DNA from 2 places in the Azospirillum sp. UENF 111221 genome. Region 1 is predicted to be linked to the other one. Evidence: predicted binding sites of a transcription regulator. Region 1 holds the regulator's gene; the other holds the start of a gene.
What was found. Region 1 encodes HrcA, which represses chaperone genes, less so after heat shock. Its sites were predicted from a motif close to GTTAGCACTCNCCNNNGGNGAGTGCTAAC; they were not measured.
Positions count from the first base shown of each region.

Region 1 (7,891 bases):
CATGATCATCTCCGCCAGCTACAAGACCGACATTCCCGCCTTCTACGGGCGCTGGTTCCTGAACCGCCTCGACGCCGGTTACTGCCGGATGGTCAACCCCTATGGCGGCCAGACCTACCGCATCGACCTCACCCGTCCGGCGGTCGACGGCTTCATCTTCTGGACCAAGAATCTGGGACCGTTCCTGCCGGCACTCGACAGCGTGGCGGAGCGGGGCTTTCCCTTCGTCGTGCAGTACAGCGTCACCGGCCTGCCGACCGTGCTGGAGCGCTCGGTCCCCGCCTGGGAGACCGCGGTCGGCCATATGCTGCGGGTGCGCGAACGCTGGGGCCCGCGCGCCGCGGTCTGGCGCTACGACCCCATCGCCCTGACCGAGGCCACGCCGCCCGCTTGGCACCGCGAGACCTTCGCCGCCATCGCCCGCTCGCTGCGCGGGGTGACCGACGAGGTGGTGGCCTCCTTCCTCCAGCCCTATCGCAAGACCGCCCGCAACCTCGCCGCCGCCGGCATCGGCTGGCGCGATCCGGAGGCGGAGGAGAAGCGCGCGCTGCTGGCGGACCTGGCCGGGATCGCGGCGGGGGAGGGGATGGCGCTGACGCTCTGCACCCAGCCGGACCTGGACGGCACGCCCGGCACGGCGCCGGCCCGCTGCGTCGATGGGCTGCGGCTGTCCGATGTCGCGGGCCATGCGATCGCCGCGCGGGAGAAGGGCAACCGGCCCGGCTGCCTGTGCGCCGAAAGCCGCGACATCGGCGACTATGACAGCTGCCCGCACGGCTGCGTCTACTGCTATGCCGTCGCCGACCGCGGCAAGGCCCAACAGCGCTTCGCCGCGCATGATCCTGACGGGGAGTTCCTGATTGCCCGTTGACGGGGAAGACCGGTCCTTACGGACAGACCTTCCGCACCGTCTCCACCAGCTTTTCCGGGTTGAAGGGCTTCACCAGCCAGCCGGTGGCGCCGGCTTCGCGGCCGGCGGACTTCTTGGCCGGATCGGCCTCTGTGGTCAGCAGCAGGACCGGGGTGGCGCGGTTGAGTGCCGAGCCGCGGATGGCGCGGGTCAGCGCCAGCCCGTCCAGGCCCGGCATGTTCAAATCGGTGATGATGCAGTCGAACTTGCGCTGGTTGACCAGGGCAAGGCCGGCAGTGCCGTCCGACGCCTCCGCCACCTCATAGCCGGCGCCTTTCAGCGTGAACCCGACCATGTCGCGGATGGTCTTGGAATCGTCGACGGTCAGGACGCTCTTGGGCATGGAACGCGGCTCCGGTTGCTCGGCCGAAAGGAATAAGGGAAAGGCCTAGGCAATTTCCCGCCGACCGTCAACCGCTGGCGTACCCTATTCCGCACGGCACGAAGCCCCCGGCCCGTCGGCGGAGCCGCTGAACCGGGGGCTTTGCAGAGGTTGTACGGTTACGCCTTCGTATCGACGTGCTGGCCGCCGGCGTCACCGCCCTTGGCGACACCGACCATCGCCTCGCGCAGCAGGCGGCCGTGGATGGTGTAGCCGGGCTGCAGGACCTGCACGACGGTGCCGGCCGTCTTGCCGGTGTTCTCGATCTCGAACATCACCTGATGGAAGTTCGGGTCGAACGGCTCGCCGGCCGGGTCCAGCTTCTTGATGCCGGCGCGGTCGAAGGCGGCGAACAGTTGGCGCTCGGTCGCCTCGACGCCGACGGCGAGGCCCTTCAGCACATCGTCCTGCTCGCGGCCCTCGGCCGGCACGGCGTCGAGCGCGCGGCGCAAATTGTCGGCGACCGACACCAGCTCCTTGGCGAAGCTCGACACGGCGAACTTGCTGGCGTCCTCACGGTCGCGCTGGGCACGGCGACGGGTGTTCTCCGTCTCCGCCATGGCGCGCAGAAGCTGGTCCTTCAGGCTGGCGACCTCGGCCTCCAGCTTGGCGACGCGGTCCTCAGGCGAACCGGTGTCCGTCTGGTTGGCGGTGGTGTCGGCGGTGGCCTCGGTCGGCTCCACCGTGGCGTCGGCGGGCTTGTTCTGCTCTTCGCTCATGGTCTTCTCAATTCTTGCTTCGTCAAAAGGCGGAGTTGGTGAGGGCGGTGCTCAGCCGATCAGCCGGCTGACCACCTTGGCGGTGTAATCGACCAGCGGAATGATGCGGGCGTAATTGATGCGGGTCGGGCCGATGACGCCGATGGCGCCGATCACCTGTTCCCGGCTGTTCTGGAAGGGGGAGATGATCATCGTACAGCCGGAGTGGCTGAACAGGACGTTCTCCGACCCGATGAAGATCTGCACGCCGTCGCCGCGACCGGTGGCGTCCAGCATGCGCAGCATCGTCTCCTTGGTCTCCAGCGCCTCGAACAGGCCGCGCACGCGCTCCAGATCCGACAGCGCGGTGACGTCCTCCAGCAGGCGGGACTGGCCGCGGACGATCAGCTGGCCGGCGTTCGACCCGCCGCTGCCGGCCCAGGTGGCCAGACCGGCGGCGACCACCTTGCGCGACAGCTCGTCCAACTGCGTCTTCTGCTGCTCGATCTCCTGCAGGACCTCCTGCCGGGCCTCGTCCAGCGTGCGGCCGGCGAGCTTGGCGCTGAGGAAGTTCGACACCGTCTGCAGGGTGGAGGTCGGCACCCCCATCGGAACCTCGATCACCCGGTTCTCGACCAGCCCATCCTCGTTTACCAGGACGACGAGGGCGCGGCCGGGGCCGAGCGACACGAACTCGATGTGCTTCAGCGGGCGGTCGGTCTTGGGCGCCACCACCAAGCCTGCGCAGTGCGACAGGCCGGACAGCATGGTCGACGCCTCACCCAGCACGTCGGCGAAGGCGCGGCCGGAGGCGGAGCATTTCGCTTCGATCGAGGCGCGCTCGTCCTCGGTCAGCGATCCGATCTCCAGCAGGCCGTCGACGAACATGCGCAGGCCGGCATCGGTCGGGATGCGGCCGGCGGAGGTGTGCGGTGCGTAGAGCAGCCCCTGCTCCTCCAGGTCGGCCATCACGTTGCGGATGGTCGCGGGCGACAAGGCCATGCCAAGCCGCCTGGAGATCGTGCGCGAGCCGACCGGCTCGCCCGACGCCACATAGGCGTCGACGATCAGCCGGAAAATCTCGCGCGATCGCTGGTTCAGCTCGTTGATCATGGACTGGGGCGGTCGTGCTCTGTTCGGGCCGGTCGGTTGCGGAACGCGGGTTCCGTCAACCGGTCCGAATTTAGGCAGGTCCGACCGCCGAATCAACGTGCGGGGCGAAGATGCCCCACCGGCATCCCCCCACTGGGACCTGAGCGGCGTGCAGGAGAGTGACCGCCCTTACTGCTCCGCCAGGAAGGCGCGGTACTGGGTGGCGATGGCGCCGACTGCCGCTTCGTACAGGCGCTGGCCATGTTCGGGACGGGCGAGGCCGGGGGCGGAGCCGATGCGGCCGTCGGGATAGCGGCGGCGGAAGTCGCGGGCATCGTGGAAGCCGCCGGCCGGCGCCTGTTCCGGCTCCATCGCCGCGGTCTTGATCGAGTTGGGGATAGGCGTACTGGGTCAGCGACACCTCGCTGGGGGTGGCGTGCGAGCCCTCCTTGCCCTGGTACAGCTCGCGCGACAGGCGGCCGACCTCGCCATTCTCCCACCAGTTCACCAGGGTGCAGCGCAGGTCCGGCGCGTCGCGGCCGCGCAGCGCCCGGTTCTCCGCATAGATCTCGTAGAAGGCGGCGCGCAGCGTGGCGATGTTGCCGCCATGGCCGTTGACGAAGAAGAAGCGCTCGAACCCGTGTTCGGCCAGCGAGCCGACATAGTCGCGCAGCAGCGCGATCAGGGTGGACGGCTTCAGCGTCATCGAGCCGGGGAATTCCATGTGGTGGACGGCCATGCCGACCGGGATGGTCGGGCCGACCAGCGCGCCGGTGGCGTCGCCGACGCCCTTCGCGACGACCTCGGCACAGATGGCGTCGGTGCCGACCAGCCCGTTCGGCCCATGCTGCTCGGTCGAGCCGATCGGCATGATGATGCCCTTGGAGGTCTTCAGATAGGTCTCGACCTCGGCCCAGGTGCTCAGGTGAAGCTGCACGGTGGCTGATCCTTTTCGACGATGCGTGCCGGCAATGCAGCCGGACATGTGTTTGCCCTCATGTTAGGCGGCCGGAGGGCCGGGACAACCGCTCCCTGCGCCGGGCGGATATGATGGGGCCGGTGGCGAGGTGATTTTCATCCCGCGCTGGCGCATAGCTGGTGGGAAGACTACAATCGCGTGCAACATGCCCTGTCGGGCGTCTGTTTCGGGGTGCGGTGGTGGTTGCGCGCGTCAACACGGTGGCGTTCCAGGGCATCGAGGTTCTGGGGATCGACGTCCAGGTCCAGATGTCCGGCGGAATCGTCGCCTTCACCGTCGTCGGACTTCCCGACAAGGCGGTGGGCGAAAGCCGGGAGCGGGTGCGCGCCGCGCTGCACGCTCTGGGACTGGCGCTGCCGGCCAAGCGCATCACCGTCAACCTCGCCCCCGCCGACGTGCTGAAAGAAGGAAGCCATTTCGACCTCCCCATCGCGCTCGGCCTGCTGACGGTGATGGGGGTGCTGCCGGATGCGGAGATCGCCCGTTATGTGGCGCTGGGCGAGCTGGCGCTGGACGGCGCCCTGACCCCGGTGGCGGGTGTGCTGCCGGCCGCCATCGACGCGCTGGCCAACGAGCGCGGCCTGATCTGCCCGGCGGCTTGCGGCGGCGAGGCGGCCTGGGCCGGTCCCGACCTCGACGTGCTGGCGCCGGCCAACCTGCTGGCGCTGATCAACCATTTCAAGGGCACCCAGGTGCTGACCCCGCCCAAGCCGCGGATGCAGGAGCAGGACGCACCGCCGCCCGACCTGCGCGACGTGAAGGGCAACGAAACGGCCAAGCGTGCGCTGGAGGTCGCCGCCGCCGGCTCGCACAACCTGCTGATGATCGGCCCGCCCGGTTCCGGCAAATCGATGCTGGCCGCCCGGCTGCCCGGCCTGCTGCCACCGCTCGACCCGGCGGAGGCGCTGGAGGTGTCGATGATCCACAGCGTCGGCGGTCTGCTGGAGGACGGTCGTCTGCTGCGCCAGCGCCCCTATCGCGCGCCGCACCAGTCGGCCAGCCTGCCGGCGCTGGTCGGTGGCGGCACGCGGGCGAAGCCGGGCGAGATCTCCCTGGCGCACCAGGGCGTTCTGTTCCTCGACGAATTGCCCGAGTTCCCCCGCGCGCTGCTGGAGGCGTTGCGTCAACCGCTGGAGACCGGCAAGGCGGTGGTCAGCCGCGCCAACCACCATGTGACCTACCCGGCGCGCGTCCAACTGGTGGCGGCGATGAACCCCTGCCGCTGCGGCCATCTCGACGACGCCTCGCTCGCCTGCGCCCGCGCGCCGAAATGTGCCGCCGACTATCAGTCGAAGATCAGCGGCCCGCTGTTCGACCGCATAGACCTGCACATCGATGTCCCGGCGGTCAGCCCCGCCGACCTCAGCCTGCCGCCCCCGGCGGAGGGCAGCGCCGCCATCGCTGCCCGTGTCGCCGTCGCCCGCGCCATCCAGGCGGAGCGCTACGGCGGTTTCGGTCCTTACCCGGCCGGCCGGGCGGTGCGGACCAACGCCGAGGCCGACGGCGAACTGCTGGAAAAGGTGGCCTCCCCCGACGCCCCCGGCCGCGCCCTGCTGACCGAGGCGGCGGAGCGGCTGAAGCTGTCAGCCCGCGGCTATCATCGGGTGATGCGGGTCGGGCGGACGCTGGCCGATCTGGACGGGGCCGAGGGGGTCAGGCGCCGCCACATCGCGGAGGCGCTGAGCTACCGGCGGATCGCGCCGGGGCGGTGAACGAGACGGTGAACAGGGCGCGCAGGACGACCACCGGCATCAGTCTGCGGCGGTCGCCGCCCCATGCTGTTGCGCGGCACGGATCGCTGCCGCGATGGCGCCGCGTGCCTGCGGGCTGTTCTTCCAGCAGCTCGCGCCCAGTTCTCCGGCGATTGCCGTGCACAGGGCCGCGGCGTCCGCACCGGCCAGCGCCGCCAGATCATGGATGCCGACCTGTTCGAGCCTGCCGATCACAGTCGGCCCGACGCCTTTGACCGCCAGCAGCACGGCGCGTTCATGGGGTGGAAAGGGCATCGGGGAGTTGTTCTCCTGCGGTTCATGGTCCTTCGAACACCGGCGGCTTGGCCGCGCCCGGACAGACGGTTGCCGGAACCGACTCCTGCTCGACGAAGGTCACGGCGGAGGCCATGGCGCAGTCCTCGCCGGAGGTCACGATGTGGCTGGCGGCGCGGAAGACCAGATGGCGGCTCTTCGGCAGGGTGGCGGCGGCGCGGTCGCCCCAGTCCGGCGGGGTGACGGGATCGTAGGCCCCCGACAGCAGCAGCACCGGCACCGGGCTGGCGACCGGCAGGCGCTCGGTCAACTCCTGATGGCCGGCTGGCCACAGGCGGCAAACGCGCTGGCCGGGGTCGTCGGCGGCGACCAGCCCGTAGGGGGCATAACGGCGGGCGTTGTCGGCGCGCTTCAACGGATCGGCGGTGGTCACCGACTTACGGCATTCGACCGAGAAGGCCAGCCCGTCGGCGACCTCCGGGTCGCCCAGCCAGTTGGTCGGCGCCCATTCGGCCAGCGTGGCGTATTGGCCGCGGATGGCGCGGTCGAGCATGATCGGCAGAGCCGGCACGGCCTCGCTGACCGCCATCGCCTCCAGCCCGGCGGCAATGGCCGCCCCGCCGGTCAGCCGCAGGATGCGGCGCGTCTCATGATCGCCGACGACGATCTCGACCGGGTTGCGGTCGAGCCGGTCGATCAGGCCGAGGAAGCGCTTTTCCAGATCGGGAAAGGCGGAGCGGCAGGCCCGGTTGGCGGCGCAGTCGTCGAACAGCCGGCGATAGGAGCGTTGCGCCAGCCAAGCCATCTCCTCCTGCGCGTTGACGTCGGGCGGATAAACGCTGTCGAAGACGGCGGTGCGGACACGGACGCCCTGCCGCCGCAGGATCTCCAGCCCGACCCGCGTGCCGTAGGACACCGCGAACAGGTTGACGCGCTGGGCGCCCAGCGCGGTGACGATGTCCAGCGCATCCTCCGCCGCGACGGGGGTGGAGAATTGGGTGGCATCCAGCCCGGCCGCCTGCAGCCGAGCGGAACAGGCGCTGACCGCGGAGCGTTCCGCCGCCGCGCGCTGCTCGCGCGTCAGCGGCCGGGTGCCGCGGCTGGTGCCGACGGCGTCCAGCTCCGGGCAATCGGTGTCGGGTTCCGCCCGGCCAACGCCGCGCGGATCGAACAGGATCAGGTTGCGGGTGCGGCGGAACGGGGCCGACAGTTCCCACCACACCTCCATCCGCTCCTCCGTCGCCTCGCCGCTGCCGAAGGGGGAGGCGCCGGGGCCACCCTCCAGGAACAGCACGGGATCGGGGGCCGGCTGGCGGGCGGTGCTGAGCAGGACGGCGACCGGCAGGCGCAGGCTGCGGCTGTTGGGACGGTCCCGCCGCTCCGGCACCGCGACCGTTCCGCACAGGGCCGCTTCGCCGTCCGGCACGGTGAACCAGCAGGGGCCGGGGGTGAAACGCGCCTCCGCCGCCGCAGGCAGGCTCCACAGCACGCCCGCCGCCACGGCTGCAACCGCCAGCAGCTTACGGGCGGAACGCACCGCTGTCGGCCATGCGGAAGAGGGGAGGATGGACACGGACGGGCGACCCGGAACTGATGGATAGGAGACCGGTGAGAGGAGTACCGCAGACGGCTTTTGCCGCCGGCTTTGTGTTTGACCGACCGACCTCCGCTTGTCCAGAGATGCCCGGCCTCATCCTGGCGGATGGCGAAACGGCGGAAAAGCGGTGCCGATTTGCAACAGACGTGCGGTGAAGGTCACGCCATTTGCAAACGAACGGTCATCTCAAGAGGAACCGGTTGACGGAATACATCCGCTCACGGAATTATTTCGTCACAGAAGTCCCG
Region 1 is NZ_JBSNCH010000005.1:1,854,770-1,862,660, reverse strand. Features, by position in the region: gene ACWPN3_RS23460 (DUF1848 domain-containing protein) at 2-871, shown strand; gene ACWPN3_RS23455 (response regulator) at 888-1,253, opposite strand; gene grpE (nucleotide exchange factor GrpE) at 1,412-2,011, opposite strand; gene hrcA (heat-inducible transcriptional repressor HrcA) at 2,063-3,103, opposite strand; gene ACWPN3_RS23440 (creatininase family protein) at 3,174-4,019, opposite strand; gene ACWPN3_RS23435 (YifB family Mg chelatase-like AAA ATPase) at 4,241-5,773, shown strand; gene ACWPN3_RS23430 (hypothetical protein) at 5,813-6,067, opposite strand; gene ACWPN3_RS23425 (alpha/beta fold hydrolase) at 6,090-7,583, opposite strand.

Region 2 (7,891 bases), 420 kb from region 1:
GCGACGGGCTGAACGACGCCCCGGCGCTGGCCGCCGCCGCGGTGTCGATGTCGCCCTCCACCGCGGTGGATGTCAGCCAGACCGCGGCCGACGTGGTGTTCCAGGGCCGGCTGCTGCGCCCGATCGTCGAGACGGTGGAGGTTTCCCGCCGGTCCGGCCGTCTGGTCAGGCAGAATTTCGGGATCGCCCTGGTGTATAACCTGTGCGCCGTGCCGCTGGCGATGGGTGGCATGCTGACGCCGCTGCTGGCGGCGCTGGCGATGTCGTCGTCGTCACTGATCGTCATTCTGAACGCGCTGCGGCTGGCCCGCGGCGCCGTCGTCAAGGATCTTCCCGTGCGGAACATCGCCGTTCGGGAACTGCCGGGTAAGGATTCGGGTGATGGACGAGCTTCTCTATCTGATCGCGATCGCGCTGAGCCTGGGCGGACTGGGGCTGGCGGCCTTTCTGTGGGCGCTGAAATCCGGCCAGTTTGACGATCTGGACGGGGCGGCCCACCGCGTCCTGTTCGACGACGATCTGCCGGCTGCACCCCGCGCGGGCGGTGAACCGGCCAAGCCGGTGGAGGCCGTCCGCGGGCAATAGTGCCAAAACCCGTATGGGCATAAAAAGGTTGTATGCGTGCAAGGTTGCGATTCTGAGCGATTGCCACCAATATGGGCCCATGCGGAATGAAAGGCTGGGTTCCTCCATGCCACCTTTTGATATGGTTCGCGCTCGGGAAAAGAGCGCTGCGACGGAAATGAATCCCTGCGGGGCCTGTCCCGTGCGCAGCCTGACGGTGTGCGCCGCGCTGGAACCCGAGGAATTGCGCCGTCTCGCCGACATTCTGCAGAATGTGCGCATCGATTCCGGCCACACCCTGTTCGCCGAGGGCGACGCCGCCGATGCGCTGTACAACGTCACGTCCGGGACGGTGAAGCTGTACAAGCTGCTGCCGGACGGGCGCCGCCAGATCACCGGATTCCTGGTGACCGGCGATTTCCTTGGGCTGGCGGTCAACGACAGCTATGCCTACACCGCCGAATCGGTGACCAGCGCCTCGCTCTGCCGCTTCCCGCGCAAGAAGATCGATGCGCTGCTGGAGGAATTCCCCAAGATGCAGCGGCGCCTGTTCTCGATGGCGTCGAACGAGCTGGCCGCGGCACAGGACCAGATGCTCCTGCTCGGCCGCAAGACGGCGAAGGAGAAGATCTGCTCCTTCCTGCTGATGCTGTCGCAGCGCGCCGCCCGCCGCGGTCACAAGGAAAACCCGGTCTTCGTGCCGATGAGCCGGGCCGACATTGCCGACTATCTGGGCCTGACCACCGAAACCGTCAGCCGCACCTTCACCCAGCTGAAGACCGCCGGGGTGATCTCGCTCCAGGAAGGCAACAAGGTCCTGATCGCCGACCTCGACGCGATGTACGATCTGGCCGAAGGGGCGTGACGCGGAGCCCCGCGCTTTTGCGGGGCGCGGGCGTGTTTGGCAAATTTCCCACGGATTTCACGGATTAGGACACGGATTTCACGGATGTTCCTCCGCGAGGCTTCGGCTTATCGGGAAGCATCCGCGCCGGCAAGCCATAAAAAATCCGTGTAATCCGTGCCTAAATCCGTGCAATCCGTGTCGATCTTGCCGGCCGCGCCCGCAAGCCGGCAAGAATACGACGCGCGTTATTCCCGCCCGACCGGCCGCAGTTCGAACAGCAGCCAGACCAGCATCGACACCACCAGAATGGCGCCGGCCTGATGGGCGGCGGCGATGGGCGTCCACACCACGGTCAGCAGCGTGGCGACTCCCATCGCGATTTGCAGCAGGACCATGGCGCCCGACGCCAGCGCCGCGCGGCCGGCGCGTCCCGGCAGGCGGGCGTTCAGGACGCGGGCGGCCAGCACCAGGACGACCACCCCGGTCAGGATCGCCAGCGCGCGGTGGATCAACTGGATCGCCGCGGTGTTCTCGACCGGGTTGAGCCACCAGGGCGTCAGCGTGTCGACCTCCGGCGGGATCCAGTGGCCGTTCATCAGCGGGAAGGTGTTGTAGGCGAAGCCGGCGTCCGACCCGGCGAGGAAGGCGCCCCAGACAATGGTGACGGCGACCAGACCCAGCGCCCAGCCGGTGTGGCGGCGCAGGGACGCTGCCTCCGGCCGCCAGCCCGCCATTGGCAGCGGATCGAGCAGGCCCAGCGCCGTGCGCAGAAGCAGGGCGTAGATCAGGATGGCAGTGCTGAGATGCAGGGCCAGCCGGTAATGGCTGACGTTCGGCGAATTGACCAGCCCGCTCTTCACCATGAACCAGCCGATGCCGCCCTGGAGCCCGCCCAGCAGGAACAGGCCGGCCAGCTTCGGCCACAGCTCCGACGAGATGCGGCCCTGCATCCAGAAACGCAGGAAGGGGATCAGGAAAACGAAGCCGATCAGCTGGCCCCACAGCCGGTGGAACCACTCCCACCAGAAGATCGACTGGAAGCCGGCCAGATCCATGTGGCTGTTGTAGATGCGGAATTCCGGCGTCGCCTTGTACAGGTCGAAGACCCGGTTCCATTCCGCCGAGGACAGCGGCGGCAAAATGCCGATCAGCGGTTTCCATTCCACCATCGACAGGCCGGATTCCGTCAGCCGGGTGATGGCGCCGATCACGGCCATGGCCAGCACCATGGCGGCGCAGACCAGAAGCCAGACGGCGATGGGCCGGTTCGGATTGGGGCGGGTGGCGGCGGCGAGGCTGTCGGAGGCAAAGGCGGTCAAGGCGGCATTCCGGAGCGCGGCGGTGGGATGTCCGCAAATGTGGGGCGAACATCCCGTCCCGTCAAACGGCTCGTGCCCGACGCCTGCCGGAAGGCCGGATCGGGCTCGGATATCGGGCCCGGATATCAGGCCAGGATCAGGGGGTGCCGTCCGCGGTGGTGACGCCGGTCTTCGGCTGGGCGGTCTGGCTCTGGAACAGCGCCTCCTCGGCCGCGCGGCGGGCGACGAGGCCAGGCAGCTTGGTCGGCGTGCCGTTCACCGTGGCATAGACCCAGCGGCCGAACTGACCGGCAGCCCCGGCATAATCGCCCTCGTTCAGCAGCCTCAGCAGGGTCGAACTTTGCAGGCTGCCGGCGCCGAGGTTGAAGACGAAGGACGCCAGCGCGCCGCGCTGGTCGTCGTTCAGCGGCACCGTCACCAGGGCGTCGACATGGCCGGCGGCCTGGGCAAGGTCGGAGGCGAGAAAGGCATCGGCTTGCTCGACGGTGATGGTCTGCCCCATCGTCACGCCGGCGGTATGGCCGTAACCGATGGTGGGAACGCCGGCCGGGCAGAGGTAGGCGTTGAGGTAAAGGCCTTCAAAATGCTTCACAAGATCGACCGCGGCTTGGCAGACCGGCTGGGTGGTCATGGATGGAAACTCCCGGTTGGCGCGCCGGGCGGGGTGGTGCCGCCCGTATCGGCGGCGATCCTATGGGGAATACGCGCGGAGCGGGAAGTGTGGATTTCAATTTGTCGCGAATTGCGGAGCTGTGGCCGCCGAGACTGCGCGGCAGGAGAATTCTGCGCGGGACCTGGGCTGATAAAGTCAGGGTGACAAGGTCTGGGCGGCGCCGAACAGCACGAAAAGAGCGAACAGCAGGGCGAACAGGCCGGCGATGGTGGTGAACTCCAGCAGAACCTCCACCAGCCGGCTCTCATGCTCCCGCCACCGTGCCCGCTTGCCCGATCCCGGAGCGGCGGCGATTCGGGCCGGACGCTTGTGTTCGAGGCGGTCGGCCGCATGAGTCCCGGTCCAGCCGTCCGCCCGCCGCTTCGCCATCATCGCGCCCTCCACTCTCTCCAATGCCGATTTCTCTAAAATTTTAGGAAATCTCGTCCGGTGGCGCTGTGACGGCAATCACAGGCGTGACGTGCGGGAGGTGAGCGAGCGGCTGGGAGGATCGGGTGGATTCTGGCGCCCGGTTCCAGCCTTTTGCTGTCCCGGCGATGCGTCCGCTGCCGGAAGGGTCGGTTTCCTCGTGACCGTTTGAAGAAATTTGCCCGTGCCGGCTGCCTGCCGAGATGAGGGAATATCATTTGAAATCAATGTGCTATAAGCAGTGTCGGATGAGTGTTGCAGACATTTGCGGCAAATTCCGAAACGAGCCTCTTGAATCCATAATCCGCTTCGATTAGCTGTCTGGCACTCGCCGGGCTGGAGTGCTAACAGCCGCCGCCCGCGCCAATTTCCGTCAGTCAGAACCAAGCCTTGATCCAAGGAGGCATTCCATGAAGTTCCGCCCGCTGCACGACCGCGTCGTCGTCAAGCGTCTGGAGTCCGACACCAAGACCAAGGGTGGGATCATCATCCCCGACACGGCCAAGGAAAAGCCGCAGGAAGGCGAGATCATCGCCGTCGGCCCGGGCGCCCGTGACGAGTTGGGCAAGGTCGTGGCGCTGGACGTCAAGGCCGGCGACCGCATCCTGTTCGGCAAGTGGTCGGGCACCGAAGTGAAGATCGAAGGCGTCGATTACCTGATCATGAAGGAATCCGACATCATGGGCGTCATCGAGGCCTAAGTCCTCCGCCCGTACCCTTCGAAATTTACACGTTAAAGGAATCGAGACATGGCTGCCAAAGACGTCAAGTTCGGCCCCTCCGCGCGCGAAAAGCTGCTGCGTGGCGTTGACATCCTCGCCGACGCCGTGAAGGTCACGCTGGGCCCGAAGGGCCGCAACGTCGTGATCGAGAAGTCCTTCGGCGCTCCGCGCATCACCAAGGACGGCGTGTCGGTCGCCAAGGAAATCGAGCTGGCCGACAAGTTCGAGAACATGGGCGCCCAGATGGTCCGCGAGGTCGCCTCGAAGACCAACGATCTGGCCGGTGACGGCACCACCACCGCCACCGTCCTGGCCCAGGCCATCGTCCGCGAAGGCGTGACCAAGGTCGCCGCCGGCCTGAACCCGATGGACCTGAAGCGCGGCATCGATCTGGCCGTCTCGACCGTCGTCGCCGACATCCAGGCCCGCGCCAAGAAGGTCACGACCAACGACGAGATCGCCCAGGTCGGCACCATCTCCGCCAACGGCGAAGCCGAGATCGGCAAGATGATCGCCCAGGCGATGGAGCGCGTCGGCAACGAGGGCGTCATCACGGTGGAAGAGGCCAAGAGCCTGGACACCGAGCTGGACGTCGTCGAGGGCATGCAGTTCGACCGCGGCTACCTGTCGCCGTACTTCGTGACCAACGCCGACAAGATGGTCGCGGATCTCGAGAGCCCCTTCATCCTGCTGCACGAGAAGAAGCTGTCGGGCCTGCAGCCGCTGCTGCCGGTTCTGGAAGCCGTCGTCCAGTCCTCGCGTCCGCTGCTGATCATCGCCGAGGACATCGAGGGTGAGGCGCTGGCCACGCTCGTCGTGAACAAGCTGCGCGGCGGCCTGAAGATCGCCGCCGTCAAGGCTCCGGGCTTCGGCGACCGCCGCAAGGCGATGCTGGAGGACATGGCCATCCTGACCGGCGGCCAGGTCATCTCCGAAGACCTCGGCATCAAGCTCGAGAACGTCACGCTCGACATGCTGGGCACCGCCAAGAAGGTCGTGATCTCCAAGGAGACCACCACCATCGTCGACGGCGCCGGCGACAAGGCCGACATCGAAGCCCGTTGCGGCCAGATCCGCGCCCAGGCCGAGGAGACCACCTCGGACTACGACCGCGAGAAGCTGCAGGAGCGTCTGGCCAAGCTGGCCGGTGGCGTCGCCGTCATCCGCGTCGGCGGTGCGACCGAGGTCGAGGTGAAGGAGCGCAAGGATCGCGTTGACGACGCGATGCACGCCACCCGCGCCGCGGTGGAAGAGGGTGTGGTCGCCGGCGGCGGCACCGCCCTGCTGTACGCCTCCAAGGCCCTGGACGCCCTGACCCCGGTCAACGACGAGCAGCGCGTCGGCATCGACATCATCCGTCGCGCCCTGCAGGCCCCGGTCCGTCAGATCGCCTACAACGCGGGCACCGACGGTTCGATCGTGGTCGGCAAGCTGCTCGACCAGAACGACACCAACTTCGGCTACGACGCCCAGAAGGGTGAGTTCACCGATCTGGTCGCCGCCGGCATCATCGACCCGGTGAAGGTGGTTCGCACCGCCCTGCAGGATGCGGCCTCGATCGCCGGCCTGCTGATCACCACCGAGGCGATGATCGCCGAGAAGCCGGAGAAGAAGGCTGCTCCGGGCGGCATGCCGGGCGGCATGGGCGGCATGGACGACATGGGCTTCTAATAGCCTATCGTTCGACCGTTCTTCGGTTCGGAAAGGGGCGCCTCCGCAAGGGGGCGCCCTTTTCTTTGGCCGGATGACCGGAAGGGAGCCGGAGTTCCACCCTGCCCCCACCCCTGGCCGTGACATCCCGCCATCCTGAAAAGTCAAGGTGAAGTCCGCCTTGCTTTGCCGCGGTCGCCTCCCAATAATCCGCCCCTCTCTTGCCGGGCACCCCAGCGTGGGGCGCCGGCCTCCTGACTTCCGTATTTTAAAACGAGGGCCTGTTCCATGCGCTCCTTCGAGGGCCAGCATTCCGACAACGTCGCCATCAAGCGCACCCGCGAGCAGAAGCAGCGTCAGCTGGTTCAGCTCAAGGAGCAGCTGGCGACGCTGAAAGCCCACGCGGCCCCCGCCATCCGTGAAGCATTGGTCAAGCGCATCGCCGAACTCGACGCCGAGATGCGCCAGCCCGCCAAGCCTGCCCGCGAAGGCCGCGAAGGCCGTGGCGAGGGCCGCGGTGAAGGCCGTGACGATGCGCCGCGCCATCCCCGCCGCGAACCCCGCGCAAGCGTCTTCCGCGCCGAGGACAGCGGCGACCGCAGCGCCGCCGTGACCGCGGCGAGCGTCTTCGCCTCGCCTCGCCGCCGCAGCTGAACGCACGGGACAGCGCCATGCCCGCCGACCGCACCGCCTCCGTCAAGGGATCCCGTCTCGCCGATCAGGCCTGGCTGCTGATGATGCTGCCGCCCCTGTTCTGGGCGGGCAACGCGGTCCTGGGGCGTGCGGTCGCCGGGTCGGTGCCGCCCATCGGGCTGGCCTTCTGGCGCTGGTTCCTGGGCATGCTGGTGGTGCTGCCCTTCGCCTGGCCGCATCTGCGCCACGACATCACGCCGATCCTGGCGCGGTGGAAGAGCGTGCTGCTGCTGGGCACGCTCGGCATCGGCATCTACAACACCTTCCAGTACATCGCGCTCAACACGACGACCGCGCTGAACTGCGTGATGCTGCAGTCGTCGATGCCGGTGATGATCGTGCTGATGAGCCTCGTCCTGTTCCGCGACCGGATCGGGGCGATGCAGGGGGTGGGGATCGCCGTCTCGCTGGTCGGCGCGATGACCCTGATCTCGCACGGCGATCCGGGAACCCTGCTGGGGCTGGAGTTGAATGCCGGCGACGTCTGGATGCTGGCGGCTGTGGTGATCTATGCCGCCTACACCACGCTGCTGCGCCGCCGGCCGGCGATCCACGGGCTGAGCTTCGTCGTCGTCACCTTCGCCATCGGCGCGGTGGAACTGCTGCCTTTCTATGTCTGGGAGAGCCTGGGCGGCCATCCGGTCCAGGCCAGCGGCATCACGCTGCTGGCGGTCGGCTACACCGTGCTGTTCCCGTCCATCGCCGCCTATCTCTGCTTCAACCGGGCGGTGGAGCTTCTCGGCCCCAACACCGCCGGCCTCGCCATCCATCTGGTGCCGGTCTTCGGCAGCCTGCTGGCCATCCTGTTCCTGGGCGAGCAGCCGCACCTCTATCATGGGGTCGGCATCGCTTTGATCGCCGCCGGCATCCTCCTGGCGACCCGCCGCCGGGCCTGAGCGGCCACAGGGTTGCGGCCGGGGAAGCCGCGCGGAACGTTAAATCCGTGCGAAGATAATTTTTGAACCCGGCGGTCACAACAAACCAACTGGATGGCTTTTCTTGTCTTGTGATAAAG
Region 2 is NZ_JBSNCH010000005.1:2,270,314-2,278,204, forward strand. Features, by position in the region: partial or broken gene ACWPN3_RS25465 (heavy metal translocating P-type ATPase) at 1-476, shown strand, start outside; gene ccoS (cbb3-type cytochrome oxidase assembly protein CcoS) at 382-585, shown strand; gene ACWPN3_RS25475 (Crp/Fnr family transcriptional regulator) at 767-1,429, shown strand; gene ACWPN3_RS25480 (COX15/CtaA family protein) at 1,657-2,730, opposite strand; gene ACWPN3_RS25485 (lysozyme) at 2,867-3,361, opposite strand; gene ACWPN3_RS25490 (hypothetical protein) at 3,539-3,775, opposite strand; gene groES (co-chaperone GroES) at 4,222-4,512, shown strand; gene groL (chaperonin GroEL) at 4,561-6,204, shown strand; gene ACWPN3_RS25505 (hypothetical protein) at 6,472-6,837, shown strand; gene ACWPN3_RS25510 (DMT family transporter) at 6,855-7,772, shown strand.
Region 2: a site for HrcA is predicted at 4,132-4,160, ahead of groES (co-chaperone GroES). Genes of this name have one in related genera too.